2 regions of the Clostridium subterminale genome follow, and region 1 is predicted to be linked to the other one. Evidence: riboswitches for the same ligand, from Rfam matches in the RefSeq annotation. Region 1 holds a riboswitch; the other holds the start of a gene.

Evidence for each region. A riboswitch is a leader RNA that binds a small molecule or an ion and turns the genes downstream of it on or off. The one in region 1 is predicted to bind lysine.
Region 2: another riboswitch for lysine. It lies ahead of kal (3-aminobutyryl-CoA ammonia lyase); the one in region 1 lies ahead of lysA (diaminopimelate decarboxylase).

What each region holds. Positions count from the first base shown of each region.
Region 1 covers NZ_BAAACI010000006.1:479,673-488,041, forward strand. The annotation lists gene ABDZ93_RS11190 (ABC transporter ATP-binding protein) at 1-98, shown strand, start outside; gene ABDZ93_RS11195 (ABC transporter permease) at 100-1,416, shown strand; gene ABDZ93_RS11200 (MATE family efflux transporter) at 1,694-3,091, shown strand; gene ABDZ93_RS11205 (hypothetical protein) at 3,220-3,375, opposite strand; gene ABDZ93_RS11210 (Gfo/Idh/MocA family protein) at 3,798-5,087, shown strand; gene ABDZ93_RS11215 (DUF3784 domain-containing protein) at 5,121-5,855, opposite strand; lysine riboswitch at 6,125-6,297, shown strand; gene lysA (diaminopimelate decarboxylase) at 6,437-7,744, shown strand; gene ABDZ93_RS11225 (DUF2922 domain-containing protein) at 7,819-8,040, opposite strand; gene ABDZ93_RS11230 (DUF1659 domain-containing protein) at 8,099-8,323, opposite strand.
Region 2 covers NZ_BAAACI010000007.1:581,000-589,368, forward strand. The annotation lists gene kamD (lysine 5,6-aminomutase subunit alpha) at 1-193, opposite strand, end outside; gene kamC (lysine 5,6-aminomutase reactivase ATPase KamC) at 183-1,661, opposite strand; gene kamB (lysine 5,6-aminomutase reactivase subunit KamB) at 1,663-2,688, opposite strand; gene kamA (lysine 2,3-aminomutase) at 2,711-3,961, opposite strand; gene kdd (L-erythro-3,5-diaminohexanoate dehydrogenase) at 4,033-5,070, opposite strand; gene kce (3-keto-5-aminohexanoate cleavage enzyme) at 5,179-6,003, opposite strand; gene kal (3-aminobutyryl-CoA ammonia lyase) at 6,065-6,445, opposite strand; lysine riboswitch at 6,598-6,769, opposite strand; gene ABDZ93_RS16295 (hypothetical protein) at 6,926-7,495, opposite strand; gene ABDZ93_RS16300 (cell wall-binding repeat-containing protein) at 7,488-7,877, opposite strand; gene ABDZ93_RS16305 (formate/nitrite transporter family protein) at 8,113-8,369, opposite strand, start outside.

The sequences.
Region 1 (8,369 bases):
TACTTAAAGAAATATTAAGTAGAGATATTCAAGTTATAAGATTTGAACTTAGAGAACCAACTCTTCATGAAATATTTATTGAAAAGGTAGGTGAGTAGAATGAATATGGATAATTTTTGGAAAGTTACTAAATTTACTGTAGCTCAACAAGTTAAAGGAAAGGCATTTAAGATTTCTACCACTATTATACTAATTGCGGTGCTTATATTAACATCATTAATAAACTTTATTCCTGCTATTTGGGGTAAGAATGATGATAGTAAAAAAACAGATAATGGTGGCAAAGAAATTGGAATAGAGACTGCCTATTATATGGATGATTCTGACCTAAAAGTAGATTTAGAGTCAGGTTTAAAAATAGCTTTTCCAAATTTGAATTTAAAGAAGGCTACAGAAAGTAGAGGGGCTATATTAGAAAAACTTAAAACTTCAGAAGATAAGATGGTTTTAGTATCCATTAGTAATGAAAGTGTAGGGTATTACGTGGAGGTAATTACACCAACTGGTGATGCTGTATCTTCAGAGGATGGACAAATACTAGCAGAAACTATATCTAGTGTTTTAAATAATAGTAGATTAATTAATGCTGGAGTATCACAAGAAGAGCTAGGGAAATTATCTACACCTATAAACACTCAAGTATTTACTGCTGGAGATGAGGAAGATACCTTAGAAGATATGATAGTAAAAATGGTATTTCCTATGGTAGCATGTATGCTATTATTCTATATAATTTATTTTTATGGATATTGGGTTGCCAGTTCTATAGTCGCAGAAAAAACTTCAAGAGTAATGGAATTATTACTTACTTCAACTAAACCAATGGAACTTGTTGTAGGTAAGTGTGTTGGTATGGGATTCTTAGCAATAACTCAGTTTGCATCTATATTACTAACTGCGTATATATCCTTTGTAGGAAGTGGAGCTATAGTTAAGAAATTTATAGATACTTCTGCAAATATATTTGATATATCAGCAGTGCTTGGAAAAATTCCAGTATTGCAAGTGATATTAATAATTTTATTCTTTATATTAGGATATGTACTATATGCTGTTATAAATGCTTTAGTTGGTGCAACCATAAGTAAGTTAGAAGATTTAAATACAGCTATAATGCCAGTATCATTTATTTCGATAATAGGTTTTTACTTAGCATATGCAGCAATAATGTCTCCAGACTCAGTGATAGCAAAAATTGCAACCTATGTACCGTTCGCAGCACCATTTTATATACCGTCCATGATTTTATCAGAGACTGTTGGAATAGTACAGATGGGAGTCTCATTATTAATATTAATAGCAACAATCGTAGTATTGACTCTATTTACAGCTAGAGTTTACTCTGTAGTAATACTTCATACAGGAAATAGACTTAAAATAAAAGATTTATTTACCATATTTAATAATGAAAAATAATATAGTGTAATTATAGATTTAAGGTTACCTAAGAATAAAATTTCGTAAAAATATTCTTAGGTAGCTTATTTATTATATGTGTCATAAATACATAGTTAGATTTTAAAAAAGTATTAAAATACTTAATTAAACTTTAATAATTATGTAGGAAAGTAGTATTATATTGCATTAAGGGACTAAAAATAATTACAAGTACAAAGAGGTATAATAACTTATTTTGAATAAAGTGTTAGAGAATTAAGAGCTAAAGTTTAATGAGTCAAGAAGGGATGATTAGATGTCAAAAAACAATGTAGATTTAGGAAAAGATAAGGTTGGAAGTTTGTTATTTAAGCTAGCACTCCCAGCTATCATTGCTCAACTTGTGAATGTTTTATATAACATGGTAGATAGAATTTTTATTGGAAGAATTCCAAATGGAGATTTAGCTATGGCTGGTGTTGGAGTTGCATTTCCTATAATTATGATTATATCAGCATTCAGCGCTCTTATAGGAATGGGAGGAGCACCTATAGCTGCTATTAAAATGGGAGAGAAAGATAATGAGGGTGCTGAAAAAATATTAAGTAATAGTTTTTCTACTCTAGTCATAATTGGTATCATTTTAACTATTGGATTTTTAATATTTAAAGAACCTATACTTTGGGCCTTTGGTGCGAGTAAAAATACTATTGGGTTTGCCAATGACTATTTAACTATATATCTTATAGGAACTGTATGTGTGCAAATAGCTCTTGGAATGAATCCTTTTATAAATACCCAAGGTTTTGCTAAAACTGGTATGATTACAGTAATGGTAGGTGCAGTAATAAATATTGTTCTTGACCCCATATTAATATTTGGTTTTAATATGGGAGTTGAGGGAGCAGCTCTTGCTACGATACTTGCCCAAGCAGTATCAGCAATATGGGTATTATACTTTTTATTTGGTAAGAAAAGCATTCTTAAAATAAGAAAGAAGTATATAGTTCCAGATATTAAAGTGGTTCTTGGAATAATGGCACTTGGAGTATCTCCATTTATAATGCAAGCTACGGAAAGCTTAGTTTTAATATCCTTAAATAATAAACTTAAAATTTATGGTGGAGATTTAGCGGTAGGAGCTATGACTATAATGAGTAGTATAATGCAAATTATATTTTTGCCACTTATGGGATTAACTCAAGGTGCGCAACCAATTATAAGCTATAATTATGGTAGTAAACAAATGGATAGAGTTAAAAAAACATTTAAATTACTGATTACTAGCTGTCTAACATATACTACAATAATGTGGGCGTCTTTACTACTATTCCCTACAGTTTTTGTAGGTATATTTAACAATAAACCCGAACTTGTAGCCATTACTGCATGGAGTATTAGAATATTTTTTGCTGGGATATTTATTTTTGGTGCACAAAGTGCTTGTCAACAAACATTCCTTGCTCTTGGTAAAGCAAAAATATCTCTTGTTCTTGCTTTACTTAGAAAGATAATTTTGCTAATACCATTAATATTTATACTTCCTATGTTTTTTGAAGGGGACGCAGGCAAGCTTCAAGGAGTACTTACAGCAGAGCCTGTAGCAGATATAATTGCATCAGTAACTACTATAATATGTTTTACTATATTCTACAAGAGGACTTTAAATAATAATCTTTTATCAAATAATGAAGTAGAAGAAAATAATATATAAATTTTTTTATTTATAAAGTAGAAACTATTTTAAAATAAGCTAAGAATTAATGTTGAGCATACACTTATAAGTGCATGCTCAACATTTTATAAAATATATTAAATTATTTATAGATAGTTTCTTTAAAACTATCTATATGTAGTATGAGTAGAAGGTTCATTTTCTCCATATGGAGAATGTTCATTAGCTTTATTTTTAACACCTTCTTGATATTTAGAAGATGTTGCATCAGATTTAAGGGAAGTGGTTTTCTTATTTTTAGTTTTATAACAATTTTTAGACATAATTATACCTCCTTAATATAAGTAATATTATTATTTGTAGGAGTATATAAAATAATACTGGTAATATACTCTATATTTATTAATAAGTATTATAACAATAAATAGACTAGGTTATACAATGTGATACCTAGTCTATCTTTCTTATATTTGGAGGGGGGGAGAGAGTTAATTAATATGGAGCTATTAATCGAGTAGACTGGTATTATTACCTAATACTTAATTTTTAAACAAATAAATTTAAAATTAGATTTCTAACTCAATCAAGTTTAATATTTATAAAAATACATAATAAAATGTTAAATAATAATATCTAATATTAGGTATAAATATTAGATATTGCTACTTGTAGACAGTAGTAAGAAGTTGATTTATTATTGTTATATATAATAATTTCTTTAATTATACATAAGGGGGATATGTCAATGAAAGAAAAGATTAAAGTTGTGTTATTAGGTGCGGGAGATAGGGGAACAATTTATGCTAACTACATAAAAAATCATAAAGATGAAGTAGAAATTGTTGCTATAGCAGAGCCTATTAAAGAGAGAAGAGAAAATATTAAAAGAATGTTTGCACTAGAAGACGAACTCGTATTTCTATCATGGGAACAAGCTTTAAATATTGGTAAAGTTGGAGATGTGGCAATTGTTTCAACACAGGATAGAATGCATTATGAACCAACGATGAAGGCTTTAGAACTTGGATATCATGTTCTTTTAGAAAAGCCTATGTCACCAGATTTAAAAGAATGTATAGATATGGTAAATAAATCAAAGGAAAAGAACTGTCATCTGTTAGTATGTCATGTCCTTAGATATACTGAGTTTTTTAATGAATTAAAAAGAATTCTAGATAGTAAAGAAATAGGCGAACTTGTTACAATTCAGCATATAGAAAATGTTGGATATTACCATCAAGCTCATAGTTTTGTAAGAGGAAATTGGAGAAATAAAGAAGAATCTGCTCCAATGATTCTTGCTAAATGTTGTCATGATTTAGACCTTATGTATTGGTATGCAAATAGCACCTGTGAATCTCTTGTATCTTATGGTAGTATAAAACACTTTAAATCAGAGTGTGCACCAAAGGGAGCAGCTAAGAAATGTTTAGACTGTGATATTGAAGATTGTCCATACGATGCAAGAAAGATTTATTTTAAATGTATCCAAGATACAGCTAAACAAGACGCTAATACTACATCTACAAGACATTGGCCAGCTAGTACTATAACAGAAGACTTATCAAGAGAAGGCATCACAAGAGCATTAAAGGAAGGTCCTTATGGAAGATGCGTTTACTACTGTGATAATAATGTAGTAGATAATCAAGTAATTAGTTTGAATTTTAAAAATGGTGTTACAGTAGCCTTTACTATGACTGCTTTCACAGGAAAGGTTTCTAGAATTACAAGATTTATGGGAACCCATGGAGAAGTTAGAGCTAACACTGAAACTAATAAAATTGAAATCTATGATTTTAGAAATGATAGTATAAAAGTAATTGATGTAAAGGAGCCAGGCAGTGGACATGGCGGTGGAGATAGTGGTATAATGAGAGATTTCTTAGACTTGGTTAAAACTGATAAGGTAGAAAAAAGATATACTACAGGAAGAGTATCTATAGAAAGTCATGTTATAGCCTTGTTAGCAGAAGAGTCAAGAATTAAAGGAGAATCTATAAATATTGAAGAGGCTATAAATAGTTTAATATGACATAGAAAAGGAGGTTCGTTGAAAGACCTCCTTTTATTTATCTAAATCCAATTTTTTTATGATATCCTCATAGGTTGTTTTAGTGATTTCTTTATCTTTATAATTAATATAGTAAATAGAAGGCTTTGAGTCTACAGTAATTTCAATGAAAGGACCTTCTTTACTAGCTAAAAATAATTTAGCACCTATATCTCCTTCTAGATTATAATTTCCCTTTTGAATTCTTCCCATACCTATGCCACCAGTCCTGATAAGAATTTTAGGCATTTTATCTACTAAGGAAATACTTTTTACCTTATCTCTCGAAATGGAAGCGTTAGCTCCACTAGAGATTTTTATAGAAGTATCAGTTATGGTAATTTTAGTAGGTGAGTAGCTAATAGATATTATAGGTATAGTAGTTATAAGCATAATAAATATTACTACTGCTAATACGATTTTTGTTTCTTTGCTAGAGCCAGGATTATGGTCAAAGCGTTGGCAATAATGAATAGAATACAGCAGTATAATTACAGTTAGAACTATAAAAATAGCTAAAGAAATATTAAAAAAACAATTTAATAGAAATCCTATAATGTTTATAATTGATATTAAGAAGAATATTTTGCTCATATACTTTCCTAAGGATTCAATTTCTACATTTGATTTTTCCTCTTTACTCATAGTGTTGTATCCTGAGATTAACCAATACCATTTTAACTTATTAATGCATATTCCAACAGCAAAGAATAAAGATGCAATAATTAAAAGGACAATATTTATTCCCATAGAGATACCTCCTAATTTTAATATAGGCTATATAATATTATATACAAATTATATGATTAGTTATGAATTTTATCAAGAAAATAAAGTAATAATTACAAAAATAAAGAAGTATACTAGAAACAAGTTTTAGTATTTTAGATGTATACGTTACATTATAAAAATATATCAAATAAATATTGACTATGTTTGTTTAGTATTATATCATTAAGAAAATCAAAATATTTATCCCAATAAGTATTAAAATTAAATTTAGATAATTTAGAGATGTTATTTAGGGTAGAGGAGCTTTTACCAATAGTATTCTTGAGTAGTGGGTACACGTTGATACAAGAAGAAAGGGGAGAAAAGCCGAAGAGAATAACCTGGCAAGGATATTCTCTGGGATAGTACAAAATATGTGCTATACTGCCACTATGAAAAATAGTGGAGAGCTACAAAGTAACACCTGTTATGTTCATAGTGAATTAATCTGGGCGTGACAAGGGTGTTCCTTTGTCCGCCTTTTTTATTTTGGTACATAAGTACCCAAATAAATATTACTCTCATAAACTTATAGTGGGGAGCTGAAAGGAGAATTTACTATGAACTTATTTGGAACAATAAACGTTAGAGAAAACAATCTTTTTGTGGGTGAAATTAATACTTTAGAGCTAGTTAAGAAATTTGGAACTCCTCTTTATGTCATGGATGAAGAGCAAATTAGAGATAACTGTAGAAGATATATGAAAGCTATGGAGACTAAAGGAAGCAATAACAAAGTAGCCTATGCTGGAAAGGCATTTTTAACTAAGGCTATCGTTCAAATTATGAAGAATGAAGGTTTATGCCTTGATGTAGTATCAGGAGGAGAAGTTTACACTGCTATAGTCAGTGAATTCCCTATGGATAAGGTATATTTTCATGGAAATAATAAAACTATTGAAGAGATAAAACTAGGAATAAAAGCAGGGGTTGGGACCTTTATTGTGGATAATATGATAGAGTTAGAGAATATTAATAATATATGTGAAGTTTATGGAAAAACTCAAGATATATTACTTAGAATAATTCCAGGAATTGAGGCACATACTCATGAATATATCAAAACTGGACAGATTGATTCTAAGTTTGGATTTACTCTTTTAGAAGACAATATATTTAGAGTAGTAAAGACAATAAGTGAACTTGAAAATATTAATTTAAAAGGACTTCATTGTCATATAGGTTCACAAATATTTGATATAGAACCGTATAAAGAAGCTGTAAGGGTTATGATGAATTTAATGAATAGCATTAATAATCATTTTGAAATCAATATGACAGAACTTAACCTAGGTGGAGGTTTTGGTATATATTATGGTGAAGGTGACGATCCAAAAACTATAGAGGAATACTGCTATGGAATTTTAAATGAAGTAGAAATTTGTAGTAGAAAACTACAAATGAAAACTCCAAATATAATAATAGAACCAGGTAGAAGCGTGGTGGGAAATAGTGGAATTACTTTATATACTATTGGAGGAGTCAAAGAAATTCCTAATATAAAAAAATATGTATCTGTAGATGGGGGAATGACAGATAATATAAGACCATCACTATATAGTGCACAGTATCAGGGGTTAATAGCTAATAATGTAGAAAATAACGAAGAAACTTTAGTTACGATTTCTGGTAAATGCTGTGAATCTGGGGATGTACTAATAAATGATATAAGTCTTCCAATGGTTAAAAAAGGTGATATATTAGCAGTGCTTTCTACGGGAGCTTATTGCTATTCTATGAGTAGTAATTATAATAAAATTCCCAAAGCACCAGTAGTATTAGTAGGAAAATTAGGACCAAGGCTCATATGTAAAAGAGAAACCTACGAAGATATGTTAAGAAATGAATTAGATTTATATATTATATAGTAATAAATTTTAGCTTATAAAAAGATATATAGGTGAAAGGAAAATATAAAAAGGGAGTGTTTATCACTCCCTTTCTAGTTTCCTATTTCGTGTTCAGTGGTGTTAGTATCTACAGTTATAGCAGCGGTTTTAGAAACTAATTTTCCATTTTTACTTTTAAATATTCCAGTTGATATAATATAGTCCATTATATCGTTAATTTCTGTAAGTGATATGCTATTCTTAACAGAGTTTACTGTAAGGTTAAATTTATTTTCTGTTTCATCTTTAAATGTCATAACTAATTTCTTTTCCATTATTAGTCCTCCTTATTTTTTAGAATTATAATTATAAGTGAATAGACAATTTTTATCCTTAGCCTTCATTTAAAGTATAATCATTTAGTTTTTTAATTTCTGTAGGTTCACTTATTAGTACAGATCCAATAACTACACCTAAATTATAGATTTCTTCATCAGTAGCAGTTCCACTTACTTTTGAAAACTTTTGACTTTGAATTTTAGGACTACCATCCTGGTTTTGACCCTTTATATATTTAATAACTAAGGTTGTATTATTTTTAGTATTTGTTATTGCCATAGTATCAACCCCTTTCAAAGAACATATATATTATTGAAGATAAAAG
Region 2 (8,369 bases), on a different contig from region 1:
TTTCTACAACTACGTTTGGTAGTGGTACTCCAAATTCATCTACACCATCTATACCTAATAATCTACATACAGTTCTTTCTACAGCTACTGTAGTATGTCTGTCTATAAACTTTTGAGTGTCTTGAGCTATATTCTTTGATGATTCTCTAGCTTTAGCAACTAGATTTAAATCTAAATTTAATTTACTTTCCATTGTACTCCTCCTCATAATATGTTTTCGCTATATTTACTATGTCTTTTTCTAATCCTAATAGCATCGCTATATTTAGCGCATCCTTAGGTACTTGATTTGTCTTAGATACTCTTTCAAGTTTATATTCCATATGCTCTTGGATAATTTCAACTGAATGAGTCTTATTAAGATCAATCTTATATTTTAGTTTCTCAAAGTCTATATTTTTTAGTCCTACAACTTGATAATGAACCATTGGTTCCTCTACCACACCATCATAGTGAGTAGATATTATACTAGCAGTGTTAAATTTTTGTAGATAGTTTGCAAGAGATTTTACAAGGTAATATCCTTCTTTAGGGTTTGTTCCCCTAGCGAACTCATCAAGAGCTACGAATCCATCTCCGCGTTTTACGCACTCTACTACTTCTTTTAATTTAATTATCTCAGCTCCAAAAGTACTTAATCCCTTAGATATAGATTGCATATCATCTGATACAAAATGGATAAAATCTAATATCGGATAAGTTGCCTTTTTAGCAAATACAAAGAAGCCCAATTGACCAAGAAATAGGTTTAAAACAATAGTCTTTAATGCTACACTCTTTCCACCCATATTAGCTCCAGTTATCACCGTAGTTCCTCCATGAAGCTGTATGTTAACAGGAGAGAATGCTTTTCCTTTTTTCTTAAGGATCGCTTCAATTTCAGGATTTACTCCATCCTCTATGTCAATATTCATATCTTTAACTATGGTCGGTTTAACACAATTGTATTTAATAGCAATGCTTGCCTTTGCCATTAATAAATCTAAAATACCTACCACCTTTAAATTTTCTGATATATCCTTACTAAAGGAGGACAATTTAGAAGTAAGTTCTTTTCTAATATGTAACTCTTCTTCTTCCTCTTGAATAACAATATCTAATCGCTCTTGTTTTAACTTTTCAATAAGGCTTTCATCATTGCAAGAAAAAATTGCTTTTTCCTTTTCACCTTTTAATTTTCTTATCTGAGAAAGTTTTTCGCTATACTCTTCATAAATATAGAATGTAGATATACGTTTCTTACTAGGATCTAGTATATCTATTACTTCTTCTAGAGAATTAAGCTTAATCTTACCTATAGATAAATTAATATTTTCTAAAACTAATTTAAGCTCTTCCAAAAGTATAGATACATATTTCACCTCATAAAGTTCAACTTCATCTAATATTTCTACCTTCTCTGCTCTTCTTAATGTGTTTCTTATATCTTTAATTTTGTGTAGAAGTCTTACTATATCGTTAAACTCATCATGGTATTCTTCCATATGGCCCATCATAAGCTCTACATTAGTAAGCTCTTCTACCAATTTATCATGCTCATTAATTTTAAAAGGTTTTATTAGCTTCTTTTCCTCAGTACCATAAGGAGTTATTATGCCCAGCTCATCCATAATAAAGGAAAACCCTATTTGAGCTCTTTGTTCATTATCTAAAAACTTCATATTATTTCCCCCCTACTACATCAAATACTGGAATATTAACAGCCTCTCTAAGACCTTTTAAGAATTCATCCTTTGGAAATTCATATCCATAAGGTGATTTTGGATTTGAAGTTATGCAAACCACAGTTATCTTATTTAGGACCTTTATGACTCCACCTTGCCTATGAAATCTATAAAGGCTTTCACTACTTATAAATAGCTTTGTACCATCTTCCACAAGAAAAGTTATATCTTTATATAGGTTAGTAGAAGTCATTATATTTTTAATAAGTTTGTCAGATACTGCACCTTTAATAACTACATGGGATACTTGTTCACTCAAAGCTTCAACAATTTCTTTTGAAGCTTCTAGGGCAGTTAAAACCTCTAGTACTTTATAGGTACCATCTTTATATATGATGCCTATAATTCCTGAATCACATATTTTTGTTGCGACATTTAAAATAGACCTATCTTGCTCATGGGGTAAACTTAATAGATCCATAGTATGTTTTGTCTCACTTATGACGGTCTTCATACTTCTTGATAGAGCAGCTCCTGTAGATAACACTGTAGCTTCTGTTATGGCGGGTGAAGCAAAGGTCTTTCTACTTAAAGCTCCATCTACTATTACAAGATCACACTGAAGACTTAATAATTGATCTTTTATATTGGTCATATATGAATTCACGGAAGGTCCTCCTAAATCCACATAACCATCACTTAAGGCTTTACAAATAACAACTTCTCCCATAGGAGTATTTATTCCTGTAGTTCTTACAATCTCTCTTGTGAAATCACTATTTAAAAGACATTGTTTGGCTGTAGCAATCACAGTCCCCTTTTCAATATATATCTTAGGTTTCTCTGTAGCCGTAACCCTGTCTAACTCTTCACCATCTCTCCCTATAGAAGTTAGGCCAAGGGACACAGAGCCCCTAGCCTCCTTCAATATATGGTTTAAAGTCGTAGTTTTTCCCACATTTTTATTCATACCTATAATAGATACACTTTTATATGGTTTTAATAACTTTAAAATTTCATTCATTAAGATCACTTCTAACTATATTCTAGTGAGCGTGTCTTTCGTTTCTTTCTAATCCTGTTGGTTCTAAAGCAAGTTTTTCACCGTTTAATAATCCAGCAACTCCAACTTTATGAACTGATTTCTTACCTGTACAAACATCACAAGTACATCCTGGAGTGTAGTTTGTTGGCTCAGAATAAGTAGTTATAACTCCTTCAAAGTTTCTAAGTATTACTTTATCATGGCTTTGAGAAATTACATAGTTTGGCATAACTGGAGTTTTTCCACCGCCGCCTGGAGCGTCAACAACGAATGTTGGTACGCAGTATCCAGAAGTATGTCCTCTTAATCCTTCAATGATTTCGATACCTTTAGAAACTGGAGTTCTGAAGTGCTCTAGTCCTAATGATAAGTCACATTGATAGATGTAGTAAGGTCTAACTCTGATTTTAACTAAATCGTTAACTAATTGTTTCATTGTGTGAACACAGTCATTTACTCCTCTTAGAAGTACTGATTGGTTTCCTAGTGGTATACCAGCATTAGCCATTCTTTCACATGCAGCTTTAGACTCTTCTGTGATTTCGTTTGGATGGTTAAAGTGAGTATTTAACCAGATTGGGTGGTATTTCTTTAACATATTTACAAGTCCATCAGTAATTCTTTGTGGCATAACTACTGGTGTTCTTGAACCAATTCTGATTATTTCTACGTGTGGTATTGCTCTTAATTTGCTGATGATGTACTCAAGTACTGAATCGTCAACTAGTAAAGCATCTCCACCTGATAATAGAACGTCTCTGATTACTGGTGTTTTGCTGATATAATCTATAGCTTTATCTATTCTTTCCATTGGCATGCAGTCATCGCTTTGTCCTGCAAATCTTCTTCTTGTGCAGTGTCTGCAGTACATAGAGCATTGGTCAGTTATAAGAAGTAATACTCTATCTGGATATCTATGAGTTAATCCAGGTACTGGAGAATCTGTATCTTCATGTAGTGGGTCTTCTAAATCTGCAGCAGATTTGTGAGCTTCTAATCCTGTTGGAATAGCTTGTAATCTTACTGGGTCATTAGGATTGCTTGGATCGATTAATGATAAGTAGTAAGGAGTTATAGCCATTCTTAAAGTTTCAAGACATTTTTTAGCTCCTTCTTCTTCTTCTGGAGTTAATGGAATATACTTCTTTAATTCATCTAAAGTTTCTATTCTGTTTTTTGTTTGCCATTTCCAGTCAAACCATTGTTCATCTGTAACGTTTGGAAATAATTCTTTTCTACGAGTTGTATTCATTAATTGTTACCCCCTATAATTTCACATTTATATATATTAATTTTATTAATTAATCAATTATAATCTACGGATTAAACGTATAATTCTTGGAATATAGCTCTTAGAGTTTCGTTTTCTCTTAACTCTTGTAATGTTATTTCAGCATGTCCTTTAGTATATCCGTTTCCTACTATCATAGTTACGTCTTTACCTACACCCTCAGCTCCTAAAGCAGCTTTAGTGAATGCTGTAGCCATTGAGAAGAAGTAAACTATACCGTCATCTTTAACTGGTAATATAGTTGACATTTCTGTGTTTTGAACGTTAACTATGTTGATAGATACATCAACTTCTTCGCCGTTGTTGTTAGCTAAAGCTAAGTTCATTACGTCGATAGCTTTAGTAGCATCTCCGATAACTATTTTCATGTTTAAGTTTAATCTTCTTAATCTTGCAGCTTCTTCTTCGTTTCTAACTAAACCAATAACATTTCCTGTTGGTCCAACTCTTTTAACTGCTTCGTAGCAACATAACATTCCTGATTTTCCTGCTGCTCCTAATAAAAGAACTGATTGTCCTGGTCTAACTAATTTAGCAACTTGAGCTGGAGCTCCTGCTACGTCTAGTGCAGCTAGTGCTAAAGTTTCTTCCATATCTTCTGGAAGTTTAGCATATAATCCGCTTTCGAATAATATAGCTTGACCTTTAATTTCTACTCTATCGATGTCAGGTTTAATATCGATAATTTCTTCTATTTTAAGTGGAGTTAATGAAAGTGATACTAATGTAGAGATTTTGTCTCCAACTTTAAGATCAGTTTTTCCTTCTAATGCAGCTCCTATTTTAGCGATTCTTCCGATAAGCATTCCGCCTGAACCAGTTACAGGGTTTTGCATTTTTCCTCTTTCTCCAACGATTTCAAGGATTTTTGCTTTTATTTTTTCTACGTCATGTCCAGCTTCTTCTTCGATTTGTGTAAAGCTTGCTGAGTCAACGTTTAATGCTTGAACATCGATAAGTATTTCGTTATCGTATATTTCCATAGTATTGTCTATTTTTAAAGCTGGTTGTGGTAATACTCCTGCTGGTGTTATTACTCTGTGAGTTCCATATTTACATCCTTTTTTCATTAAAAACACTCCTTTTACTTTAGTCTCATTAAATTTTTTTCTACTTATTATTGTTTATTATATTTTTAATCTTTAACGTTAAAAATAACTTCTATATTATGCTTTAAATTATAAAGCTTTAAGTCCTAATATTTCTCTTGCTTCTGCTGGAGTTGCAATTTCTCTTCCTAATTCTTTAGCTATTCTTACAGCTTTTTCAACTAGGTCAGCATTGCTTTCAGCCATAACGCCTTTTGATAAGTATACGTTATCTTCAAATCCAACTCTTACATGTCCACCTGCCATCATTGACATTGTAGCTAACGGGAATTCATTTCTACCTATTCCTGATACTGTGTAAGTACTTCCTGCTGGAATACTATCTTTCATAAATACAAAGTCTCTTATTTCAGCGCTTATACCACCGTTAACTCCCATAACGAAGTTGAAGTGCATTGGTGCTTTTATAAATCCTTTTTTATGAAGTCTGATCGCCATATCAATCATACCTTTATCAAATACTTCGATTTCAGGCTTAACGTTCAACTCGATCATTTTCTCCCCGAATTCTTTGATTGTGTTCTCTGTATTAACAAATATTTCGTCTCCACCAAAGTTACAAGTTCCACAGTCTAACGTTGCCATTTCTGGACTTAAATCAACTGGTTGAAGTCTTTCTGCGTTACTCATTCCTACAGCACCACCAGTAGATGGTTGAACGATAACGTCTGGACATCTTCTTTTAATTTCAGCTATGCAAGCTGCAAATCTATCTTTGTCTTGAGTTGGAGTACCATCATCTTCTCTAACGTGAAGGTGGATTATACTAGCTCCAGCTTTATAACACTTTTCTGCCTCTTGACCAATTTCTTCCACTGTGTAAGGAACATTTGGATTTTGTTCTTTAGTAACCTCTGCACCACAAATAGCTGCAGCAATTATTAACTTTTCCATTTAAAATCCTCCTATATGGTTAATTTTTTAACAATGTTTCTGCAAGGAATCTTGCACTTAATTATTTTCTCTTCTTATCTTTTGGTACTACGCATACTCCAGTTGCTCTACAAACAACTATTGGCTCTTCTAAAACATCACAAGCTGAATCGTTGATTTCAGGTCTTGGAACTATTACTTTTCTAGCTTCAAAAGTCATTTTTCTTGATGTGTTTCCAACGTGTACGATTTCACCTACAGCTTCGATATAATCTCCAGCAAATACAGGTGCCATGAATTCTACGTTTTCATAAGCCTTGAATAGACCTTCGTCTCCATCGTTTTGTATTAGTAATTCTGTAGCTACATCTCCAAATAGTTGTAGCATTCTTGCTCCATCAACAAGATTTCCACCGTAGTGTGCATCATGTGCGCTCATTCTTAATCTGATTATTGATTTCATTTTCTTGTCCCCCTATAAAATAATCGTTTACTTTTTATTTATGTATAACTTTTTAGTATAAATATATATAAATAAAAAATGGCGTTGAAAATATTCAACACCATTTGATAACTTGGTTAGTTAGAACTATCAATGCAATGAATATTTTTCATTCCATAAATAGCTCACCATAAAACATGGCAGTGATAAAACTTTGTGTCTTATCCCCAAGCAATACAAAATACCTATGTATCCTTTCGGCCTATAAACAATTCACTGTAACATCAGAGGGTATTCTCTTTAGCATTTACCAGTTACCAATTTATAAGCGCCTCTACTTATGACTCAATATTAAATTTTAAAACAATTCAATATATTTTTTATCATGTAATCATTATAAATCTAATATTTTAGAAATGCAATGGTTTTTTTAAAAAAATTTTTAAATTAATATAAGTTTTTTGTAGATTTTGAATTTTTCTATGAATTTCATATCTAATCTTATACTTTTTTCAGTATATTCATAGTAATTTCTCCCCCTAATTGATCCCATAGATCATCCATACTAGGGAATGAAGATACAAGATTATAAATTGATTCTTTATAATCTTTATCATTCCAGCGATGACCATAACTTATACAGTTAATTATATATCTTCTAAAAAAACTCTTTAAACTATTTCTAAAACAAACTACTTTATATTCATTATATTTATTACCTAGTATTAAGTATATTTTGCTTTGACGGCTTAAATTTATAATTAAACTTAATGTTTTTTCGTTATAATAATTAAAGTGAAAAGGATAGTATTTTTCTTTAATGTCATCTTTCATTTTTATAATTAAATGACCTGAAATTACTTTATTACTTTTTACATAAGCACTTTTAAAATTAAAGTTCATAGAATTAGGTAAATATAAAAAATCTTTAAAATCATCTTTAATTATTATATAAGTCACCTGTCTATTTTCAACCTTTCGTTCTGTTAAAGCTGATACCCCTAAGGGTAGGTCCTTAAGCACATCTTCTACAGCTCTCACTTTAATTTCACCCACTTTTGAACTATTCAATACTTAAAACCTTAAATTTCTCCTCATAATTTACTGCTTCTAAAACCTTATTAACTATGTTGTCACTAATTACTGTATTTCCTCCTAAAATTAATACTTGATCAGATTTTATCCCTTTTATTCTTTCTAACTCCTTAGGATAGTAATTTCCTGTTTCCTCTATAAGAATTATAGGAGAAGAGGTTAAAGCTGCTATAGGTGCTCCAACTAGTCCATCTGGAAAATTCACTCCTGATGCTAAGTATATTTTACTTAAATTAATATTTTCCTTAAAAGTATTTAAAACTTGAATATTAGTTTCGTATCTTGTGCTCCCAGCTAATCTTATTTTCACTACCTCTACTTCTGCTCTATCATTAATACTAAAGGCTATAGCCCCCATTATACTTAAAGCTACAATAGCACTTATAATTCTTACTTTTTTTTCATATAACCATCCCCATTAATCAAATTAGTATTTGTCTTTATACTATCTATTTTATATTATGTGCTCTAAATATAAAATAGATTTTTACAAATTAATATAGATTTTTACAATTATATATAAGATTCTATTTTAAAAAAATCATGTTAAAGCCTATGTTTTAACATGATTTTTCTATATATTTTTTCATATATTATGCTGATAACTTTTCTTTTACTACAATCTTCTTTTTATTACATTTTCTATATATAAACCAATAGGCTAATCCAACACAAACGGCTCCACCAATAATGTTTCCTATGGTTACTGGAATTAAATTATTAAAAATTCCACCTATAGTTAGGTTATCTAATTTTTCAGCAGATGCATGGGATGCTTCAACAAAAGCTGGATTTGTTTTTGCAAGTAACCCTATAGAAAAGTAAAACATATTAGCTACGCAGTGTTCAA